2 regions of the Methylocystis rosea genome follow, and region 1 is predicted to be linked to the other one. Evidence: riboswitches for the same ligand, from Rfam matches in the RefSeq annotation. Region 1 holds a riboswitch; the other holds the start of a gene.
The links. Region 1 has a riboswitch for cobalamin ahead of EHO51_RS14380 (TonB-dependent receptor plug domain-containing protein). Riboswitches for the same ligand answer to the same signal wherever they lie in the genome.

Region 1 (4,876 bases):
ACGTCAATGAGGTGATCGCCAACCGCGCCAATGAAATGCTCGGCGCGCCGCGCGGCTCGAAATCGCCGGTGCATCCGAACGATCATGTCAATCTCGGGCAGTCGTCGAACGACAGTTTCCCGACCGCCATTCACATCGCCGGCGCCACGACGATCTCCGGTCGGCTGATTCCCGCCGTCGAGCGGCTGCATATTTCGCTCAACGCCAAGGCGGTGAAATTCGCCAATATCATCAAGATCGGCCGCACCCATCTGCAGGATGCGACGCCGGTGACGCTCGGCCAGGAGTTTTCCGGCTATGCGGCGCAGGCCGAATACGCGGAAAGGCGCATCAGAACGACCCTCGCCGATCTTCTGCAGCTCGCCCAGGGCGGGACGGCGGTTGGCACGGGCGTCAACACCTTCAAGGGCTTTGGCGAAGAGGTCGCCGCCGACATCGCCGAGCAGACCGGACTGCCTTTTGTTTCGGCGCCCAACAAATTCGAAGCGCTCGCCACGCACGATGCGATCGTCTTCGCGCATGGCGCGCTCAATGCGCTGGCGTCGGGCCTCTACAAGATCGCGAGCGACATTCGCCTGCTCGGCTCTGGGCCGCGCGCCGGCCTCGGGGAACTGAGGCTTCCCGAGAACGAGCCCGGCTCGTCGATCATGCCGGGCAAGGTCAATCCGACCCAGGTCGAATCGCTGACCATGGTGTGCACGCGCGTTTTCGGAAACAATTCGACGATCACCTTCGCCGCCTCGCAGGGCCATCTCGAACTCAATGTGCTGAAGCCGGTCGTCGGCTTCGCGCTGCTCGAATCGACGATCCTGCTGGCCGACGGCATCAACAGTTTCGTCGCACGCTGCGTCGACGGCATTGAAGCGGATGAGGCCAACATTAAGCGCTTCCTCGATCGCTCGCTGATGCTCGTCACCGCGCTCGCGCCGAAGATCGGCTATGACGCGGCCTCGAAGATCGCCCGCGCGGCGCACAAAAACGGCACGAGCCTGAAGGAAGAAGCGCTCGCGTCCGGCAAGGTGACGGAAGTCGAATTCGACGAAATCGTGCGGCCGGAGAATATGCTCGCGCCGAGCGCGTGAGCAACCAGAGTAGCTTGCGTAAACACCCTCCCCTTGATGGGGAGGGTCGGCGCGAAGCGCCGGGGTGGGGTGATCGTCTTTCTATCTCTCGTCTCTTAATGTCACCCCCACCCGCGCTGCTGCGCAGCGCGACCTCCCCCCTCAAGGGGGAGGTGAAACACGCGCCGCGCCTTCCCCTCGCCATGCATCCGCATTAGTTTCGGCTTCTCACCGAGGAGCCGATTCATGGCCGCGATCGAAGCCGTCCTCAATACGATAGACGCTAATCTCGACGCTTCGAGAGAACGCCTGTTCGATCTTCTGCGCATTCCCTCCGTTTCGACCGATCCGGCCTATAGCGCGCAATGCCTGCGCGCGGCGAACTGGCTCAAGGATCAGCTCAACGGCCTTGGTTACGAAGCGCAAGTGCGCGAGACCCCCGGCCATCCGATCGTCGTCGGCCACGCCAAGGCGAAGCGCAAGGATGCGCCGCATGTGCTGTTCTACGGCCATTATGACGTGCAGCCGCCGGATCCCTTGGAACTGTGGGAAACCGAGCCCTTCGCGCCGCGGCTGACCGAGGGCAAGGACGGCAAGGACATCGTCGCTCGCGGCGCCTCCGACGACAAAGGCCAGTTGATGACGTTCGTTGAGGCGTGCCGCGCTTTCGAGGCGAATGGCGGTCTGCCCTGCAACGTCACTTTTCTGTTCGAGGGCGAAGAGGAGACGGGGTCGCCCTCGCTTCCAGGCTTTCTCGCCGCGCATAAGGACGAACTCTCGGCGCCCGATCTCGCGCTCGTTTGCGACACCAGCATGTGGAACGCGTCGACGCCGGCGATCACGGTGATGCTGCGCGGGCTCGCGCTCGAAGAGGTGATCATCAAAGGGCCGAGCCATGATCTGCATTCCGGCATGTTCGGCGGGCCGGTGCTGAATCCGATTCATGTGCTGGCGAAAATCATCGCCGATCTGCATGACATCGAGGGCAAGGTGACGCTGCCGGGCTTCTACGCCAGCGTGCCGGAGATTCCCGAAGACATCGCCGAGCAATGGCGCGCCATCGACTTCGATGAGGCCAAATGGCTCTCGGAGATCGGCCTCTCGCGCGTTGGCGGCGAAACCGGCCGCGGCATCATCGAGCAGATCTGGGCGCGCCCGACCTGCGACGTGAATGGAATCATCGGCGGCTACACAGGCGCAGGATCGAAGACGGTGCTGCCGGCGCAGGCGTCGGCGAAATTTTCCTTCCGCCTCGTCGGCAAGCAGGACGCCAAAGCAATCCTGGAAAGCTTCCGTAGTTTTGTGCGCGAGCGTCTGCCAACCGACGCCAAGGCCGAATTCATTTCACATGGCGCGTCGAACGCTTTGCAACTTCCCTTCGGCTCGGAGGCGCTCAATCGCGCGCGCCGCGCGCTTGCGGAAGAATGGGAGAAGGAAGCGGTGCTCGCCGGCTGCGGCGGCTCGATCCCGATCGTCGGCGCCTTCAAGCGCGACCTCAATATGGATTCGCTGATGATCGGCTTCGCGCATGACGATGACCGCATTCATTCGCCGAACGAGAAATATTCCTACGCGTCGTTTCACAAGGGAACGCGCTCCTGGGCGCGGGTGTTGCACGCGCTCGCGGCGGCGTAAAGCGATCGGCTACGGCAAAGCTCTTGACTTGACGTGCGATCGGCACTCTATTTCGCGGCAGACGGTTCCTAACGGGATCAAAAAGGGAATGCGGTGAGCGCGCAGCTTCGTGCGCAATTCCGCGGCTGCCCCCGCAACTGTAAGCGGCGAGCCGACGACCACTAAGCCACTGGAGCCATAAGGCTCTGGGAAGGCGGTCCGAGGCGACAACCCGCGAGCCAGGAGACCTGCCGTCGCTTCGTGGTCACGCGCGAAAGCGTCGGGCGGGGTGCACCGATGCGGCCGATGCCTCTCGCCTTGTCGGCGTGTGGGCAAAGACCTTCGCAGTGACGGCCCACGTCTCGCTGCGAGTCTACGCGCATGCATATCCACATTCAGAGCCCCGCCTTGCGCGGCGCATTTCTGTTGTCTTTATCCCTCTCCGCCTCCGTCGCTTCCGCCCAGCAATCCCTGCCTGTCATCGAGGTCGGCCCGTTAAGTCCGGCGCAGCCAGGCTCGCCCGCCGCCGACGTTGAAGATCAAACCGTCGTCACGCCGACGCGCGTCGAGCAGCCGGCATCGAGCACTGGCGCCTCGGTCAGCGTCATTCATGCGCGTGATATCCAGAAGCGCGGATCGCTCGGCTTCAATGACGTTTTGCGCGGCGTGCCGGGACTTGACGTCTACTCGAATGGCGGGCCTGGAACACAGACCTCTGTCGCTTTGCGCGGCTCGACGCCCGGTCAGACATTGGTGCTGATCGACGGCATTCGCATTGGCGATCCGACGAGCACGGACGGTTCGGTCGATTTCGGCCAGCTCATTCCAACCGACATCGAGCGAATCGAAGTGCTGCGTGGTCCGCAATCGGCGCTCTATGGCTCGGACGCGATGGGCGGCGTGATCAATATCATTACGCGTCGCGGCAAGGGCGCGCCGCAAGGCTGGCTCATGTCGGAGGGCGGCTCCTATGGAACGTCGTCGTCGCGCGCGTCGATCTCCGGCGCCGACGGTCGGGGGTCCTACGCGCTGTCGATCTCCGGCCTGCACGCCGATGGCTTCCCGCGCTACGGCTATCGTCAGCAACGTCCGATCTTCATCGGCGATCAGACGACGCCGCTGCCGCCGCTGCCCGCCAATGATCCGACGAACAATGTCGGCGTCACCGGGCGCATCGGCTATGAACTCACCGAAGATGCGCGGATCGAGGCGGGCCTTGCGGGCTACGACAGCGCTATTCGTTACGACAATCCCTACGCCTTCAGTCCTTTCAGCGTCTTCGATCCTTTCAATCATCAGCATGCGACCTTCATGCAGGGCTATGTGCGGCTCGGCGCCGATATGTTCGACAAGATTCTGCGCAACCGGCTGACGCTCTACGCAAATCGCGGCAATCGCGACGCCTGGATGACACAAGCCTGTTTCGACATGCTGACTTTCACATCGCAGAACTGCCGCTTCGGCTATCTCGGCGGGCGCAGGGGCGTCGAATATCAAAGCGACATCGCGCTGGGGTCGCTCGGTCTCGCGACGCTTGGCGCGCGCGTCGAAACCGAGACGGCGCAGAATTCGCGCGAAGCCTGGATCGTCGATGATTACGCGCCGACGCGCGCCGTCCAGACGACATGGTCCGGCTATGCGCAGCATCAATTCACGCTCTTCGATCGCCTCGATATTTCCTATGGGGGCCGCGCCGATGCGGTGAGCAAGAACCAAACGTTTCTCACCTGGCGGACGATGGCGAATTTCCGCATCGATGAGATCGGCATGCGGCTGCGCGGCTCCGCGGCGACCGGCGCAAAAACCGCTTCGCTCTATCAGCGGTTCAGCCAGTACGGCGATCCGTCGCTCGCGCCCGAACGCGTGCTCGGCTTCGACGCGGGCGTCGATCAGAGTTTTTTTGGCGGCGTCGCGACGGCCTCCGTCTCGGTCTTTGCCAATCGCTACGAAAATCTTGTTCAATTCGGAAAGGCAGAGAGTTGCGCGTCGACCCAGATCTTCGGCTGCTATTTCAACGTCGGGCGCGCGGATACGCGCGGCGTCGAATTTTCGGGCGAAGCTGCTCTCGTGCCCGGCGCTCTGCTGTTGCGCGGAAGCTACACCTTTCTCGCCGCGCGAAATCTCGATGATGACGAGGGCAGCATCTACGCTGGACGCACGCTTTTGCGCCGTCCGCGCCACAAGGGCATGTGGTCGGTCAT
Region 2 (4,876 bases), 1.4 Mb from region 1:
ATGAGCAACCCGCCCAGCATCGCCGGCGTGGTGAGGCGCTCGGACAGCAGGATGGCGCCCGACAAGGCCGCGAAAACGCTCTCCAGCGACATGATGAGCGCGGCTTCGGCCGCGGGCGTATATTTGAGCGCCACGATTTGAAGCGTGAAGGCGATCCCTCCGGAGCAAAGCCCCGCATAGAGAATCGCCGGCAGCGCGGCGCTCAGGCCCTCGAGCGAAAAAGGCTCGCCGCCGAGGCCCACAACGGCTCCAAGAACGCCGATGACGCCGAACTGCGCGAAAGCCAAAAAATACGGCCGGTCGGTCCGAGCGAGAAAGGTCGGGACGAGACTAATGCCGGCCGCCCACGCGATGTCCGCAATCAAAACCAAGGCGTCGCCCGACGTCCAACTCTGGAGCTGCGCGCTGTCGGTCAGCAGCCAAGCGCCCGCGATGGACCCGACGCCCGCGAAGAGAACGACCTGCCGGGGTCTTACGCCGGTCTGCGCAAAGACGAACACCGGAACGAGCACGACATACAGCGCCGTGAGAAATCCGCCGTTGGTCGCCGTCGTCGTGGCGAGGCCGACTTGCTGCAAAGCCGCGGCGAGGAAGACGCACAAGCCGATCAGGCCGGCGAGAGGCAAATCGCCCTTTTTCAGCGGAGAGTCACTGTAACGGCGTTCATAGAGCGCCAGCGGCGCGAGCGCGGCGCAGGACAGTAGAAAACGGACGCCGACGAAGGTGATCGGCCCCATAAGCTCGCCGGCGTTTTTTTGCGCGATAAAGGCCGTCCCCCAGATAAACGCCGCAAGCACAAGCAACAGATCGGCGCGAACGCGGCTCATAATATGCCTGTGCTCTTGAGCCTTTGACGGCGCTGCTCCAGTCGCTCAGTCCCTGCATTCCATGCCTCGGCGGACGCGCGCCAGAGCGCGAGGGCGGCTCTATAAATCGGGGTCGCCAATAATCCGAAGGACGAATGCGGGTCCGCGGCGTCTTCCTCGACCCCGTATTTAAGGCGCGGGTTCTTGGTCGAGGGCATCTCGAGCGATCCGAACATCCAGTCCCAAACGGCGAGAACGCTGCCGAAGTTGCGATTGAAGTGCTGAGGATCTGTCGAATGATGAATCTGGTGGTGCGCGGGGCTTAGGACGACGTGTCCCAAAATCCCGCGAAACGGAATCCAGAACTGCGAATGTTGAAGATGCCCGATCGTCCAAAGGAAGAAGATGAAAAGGATGTTCTTCCCGTCGACCGTGAAGGATTCAGTGGTTCGCCCAAAGACCCACGCCAATACGCCTGACGCGCCGCCAATGAACATCGCGAGCATGTAGCCGAAAAAGATGTTGTCGATCGGATGATTGCGAAAATTCGTCACCGGGGTCAGCACCTCGGCGGTGTGATGTACCTTGTGGAACTCCCACAAAAACGGGATCCGATGCTTGAGATAGTGATCGACCCAATAGCCGATCTCATAGGCCAAAAAGAGCACGGCGGTAGAGAAGAGCCTTATCGAAAGGTCACAGCAAGAGGTCGGCGCAAAAGCGCCAAATGAACTGCGCAGCGCGGCGCTCACGGCGGTCGCAACGCCGTTCGTCGATAGAACGAGCGCGCCCACCACGACCGGCATGAGAACGACGCTCAGGACGAAGAGCTTGACGTCCGCGGCAAAAGATTTGGATAGCAGGAGTCTCTTGTCGAAGATCGCCCGCGCGATGGCCCGCAGGTTGACGCGCCCCCGGCGCATCTTGCGCTGATAGGCCAGCGCGCCAACGGCGATGAGAAACGTCGTCGCCAGCGAATAGACCGAAAAAATCGATCCCGCCGAAAACAGCTCGTTGGAGATCTTCGCAGCGGAAAAGCGGAGCGCGTCGTAAACGTCCATCGAGCTTTCGGGTCCAGATGATGTTGAGAGTCCAGCCAGGACTGACGCTGCTCGCGTCGCTGGCGCGCGTCCCTGTCCGCCACGGAACTGCCTGCCCGCAAAGCGTATTCTCTACGCGAGCCGCTGCCAAGAGCGATAGGCCGGCGGGCTTCAGAACAGGTTTCAGGTTAGAATTCGATTCCCTCCTGCGCTTTGACGCCGGCGCCGAAATGATGCTTGACCAGGGTCATCTCGGTGACGAGATCGGCGGCGGCGATGAGCTCCGGCTTGGCGTTGCGTCCGGTCACGACGACATTGAGGTCGTCGCGCCGCGCGGCGAGCGCATCGAGCACCTCGTCCAGCGGCAAATGCTCGTAGCGCAGCGAAATGTTCAATTCGTCGAGCACCAGCAGGCGAATGTGGGGGTCGTCCATCAGTTCGCACGCCTTCTCCCAGGCGCGCCGCGCCGCCGCCTCGTCGCGCGCGCGGTCCTGCGTCTCCCAGGTGAAGCCCTCGCCGAGCGTATGCCAGGCGACTTGACCGAACTCTTGACCGAACTCTTGGCCGAGCTTTTCGAGCATGTTGCGCTCGCCGGTGCGCCACTGGCCCTTGCCGAACTGAACGACGCCGATCTTCCAGCCATGGCCGAGCGCGCGCAGCGCCAGCCCGAAGGCCGCCGTCGACTTTCCCTTGCCGGCGCCGGTGTGGACCATCAGCAGGCCTTTGCGGGCGACCGTCTTGCCGGCGACCTCGGCGTCCTGAACCGCCTTGCGCTTCTCCATCTTGAGACGATGGCGGCGCGCCTCGTCGTCTTCGTTCATCTCGGTCACAGGCGCTCCTCGGCCGGTTTGACGGAAGCATGAGCCGCGCATATGACTAGTCGGGACGGTCCTTCGCAAGAAGTGAAAAGGGAACGCGGCGCGGGCATTAGGTCCCGTATCCGCGGCTGCCCCCGCAACTGTAGCCGGCAAGGTCCGCGCCATCTGCCACTGAGCGAGATGCTTGGGAAGGCGGCGCGGTCCGACGACCCGGGAGCCAGGAGACCTGCCGTCAGGGCGATCAATTTGGATCGCCGCGCGCATCGCATCGCCGCCGGTGGGGCGGCAGGGAGACCGATATGAACGCCAAATCATCCGCCAACGCCGCCGCCCTCCCCGCTTCGAGACTCGAGACGCTGAAGGCCGCCGTTGTTGCGCTCACTCTCGGCTTCGGGCTCGTTTGGCTTGCGGGCTTCGCCTATCCAGAAAGCGTCCATGACGCGGCGCATGACACGCGCCACGCGCTCTCCTTCCCCTGTCACTAGGCGCCAACGCGCTTGATCGCGCGCGTTTTGACGACCGGCCTGATCGCCGGCCTTGTCGCCGGGCTTGCGGTCGCGGCCCTGCAGCACTTCACCACGACGCCGCTGATCCTCGCCGCAGAGGTCTATGAGGCGGCGCAGCATGCGCATGACGGCGCCGACGCGGGCGCAGCGCTTTCCGGCCTGAGCCGCACGGCGGCGACGAGCGCCGCAACGATCGCCGTCTCGATCGGCTACGCGCTCATACTGCTCGCCGCGATGCTTCTCTCCGGCGACGCCATCGCGCCGCGCCGCGCCGCGCTGTGGGGCGCCTGCGCCTTCGCGGCGACGGGACTCGCGACGAGTCTCGGCCTCGCCCCGCAGCTTCCCGGCATGGCGGAAACCGAACTCGCCGCGCGCCAGATCTGGTGGCTTGCGACCGCGCTGTCGACCGGCGCCGGACTCTTCGCCCTGTTGCGGCTTGACTCGACCGCGGCGAAGATCGCCGGCGTCGCGCTGATCGCCCTGCCGCATTTCTTCGCGCCGCAGCCCGCGACGCCCGAGAGCACGGCGCCGGCGGAGCTCGCCGCGCGCTTCGCGGCCGCCTCGCTCGCCGTTCAGGCGATCAGCTGGGCGCTTGCCGGCGCGCTCGCCGGTCTCGTCTGGCGACTCCAGTCGCGCCAACAGGAATCCTCATGAGCGCCAAAATCCCTGCAACGATTGTCACCGGCTTCCTTGGCGCGGGGAAGACGACGCTCATTCGCCATGTGCTCGAGAACGCCAAGGATCGGCGCCTGGCGCTCGTCATCAATGAATTCGGAGACGTCGGCGTCGACGGCGAAATACTGCGCGCCTGCGGCGTCGAAAACTGCCCGGAAGAGAACATCGTCGAACTCGCCAACGGCTGTCTGTGCTGCACCGTCGCCGACGATTTCATCCCGGCGATCGAAGCGCTGCTCGCGCATGAAAAGCGTCCCGATCACATCATCATCGAAACCTCGGGATTGGCGCTGCCCAAACCGCTGGTCAAGGCGTTCGACTGGCCGGCGATCCGCTCGAAGCTGACGGTCGATGGCGTCATCGCCGTCATCGACGGCAAGGCCGTGGCGGAGGGCCGTTTCGCCGACGATCTCGATGCGATCGCCAAGGAGCGCGAAGACACGCAGACGATCGACCACGACAATCCGCTTGAAGAAGTGTTTGAAGATCAGCTCGCCTGCGCCGATCTCATCATCCTCAACAAGACCGATCTGCTGGGCGCCGACGAAGAACGCGACGTCGCAAACCGCTTGGCGCTCGGCGCCCGGAAAGCGGCGAAGATCGTGCGCGCCAGCGGAGGGCGCGTCGATCCGCTCGTGCTGCTCGGCCTTTCGGCGGCGGCGGAGGATGATCTCGCGACCCGTCCGTCGCATCATGACGCCGAGCCGGAACATGACCATGACGACTTCGACAGTTTCGTCGTGTCGCTCTCTGCGGTCGCCGATCCGGCCGCGCTGATCGCGCGACTCGCCGAAGCGGCGCGCGCGCATGACGTGCTGCGCATCAAGGGATTCGTCGAAGTCGTCGGCAAGCCGATGCGCCTGCTCGTGCAAGGCGTCGGCGCGCGCATCGAACATCATTTCGATCGGGCGTGGAGACCCGATGAGCAGCGCATGAGTCGCGTCGTGATCATTGGCGAGAAAGGCCTCAATCGCGACGCGGTGATCGCGACGCTGGCGCAGCCGTGATACGCCATGCATCTTCTCCCGCGC

Region 2: linked by a shared signal. The riboswitch ahead of EHO51_RS03305 (CbtB domain-containing protein) and the one ahead of EHO51_RS14380 (TonB-dependent receptor plug domain-containing protein) in region 1 are both predicted to bind cobalamin.

Annotation. Positions count from the first base shown of each region.
Region 1 covers NZ_CP034086.1:2,966,514-2,971,389, reverse strand. Annotated here, with positions in the region: gene fumC (class II fumarate hydratase) at 1-1,082, shown strand, start outside; gene EHO51_RS14385 (M20/M25/M40 family metallo-hydrolase) at 1,308-2,696, shown strand; cobalamin riboswitch at 2,742-2,946, shown strand; gene EHO51_RS14380 (TonB-dependent receptor plug domain-containing protein) at 3,057-4,876, shown strand, end outside.
Region 2 covers NZ_CP034086.1:713,897-718,772, reverse strand. Annotated here, with positions in the region: gene EHO51_RS03320 (DMT family transporter) at 1-827, opposite strand, end outside; gene EHO51_RS03315 (sterol desaturase family protein) at 824-1,867, opposite strand; gene cobO (cob(I)yrinic acid a,c-diamide adenosyltransferase) at 2,035-2,667, opposite strand; cobalamin riboswitch at 2,716-2,912, shown strand; gene EHO51_RS03305 (CbtB domain-containing protein) at 2,964-3,149, shown strand; gene EHO51_RS03300 (CbtA family protein) at 3,162-3,824, shown strand; gene cobW (cobalamin biosynthesis protein CobW) at 3,821-4,852, shown strand; gene cobN (cobaltochelatase subunit CobN) at 4,859-4,876, shown strand, end outside.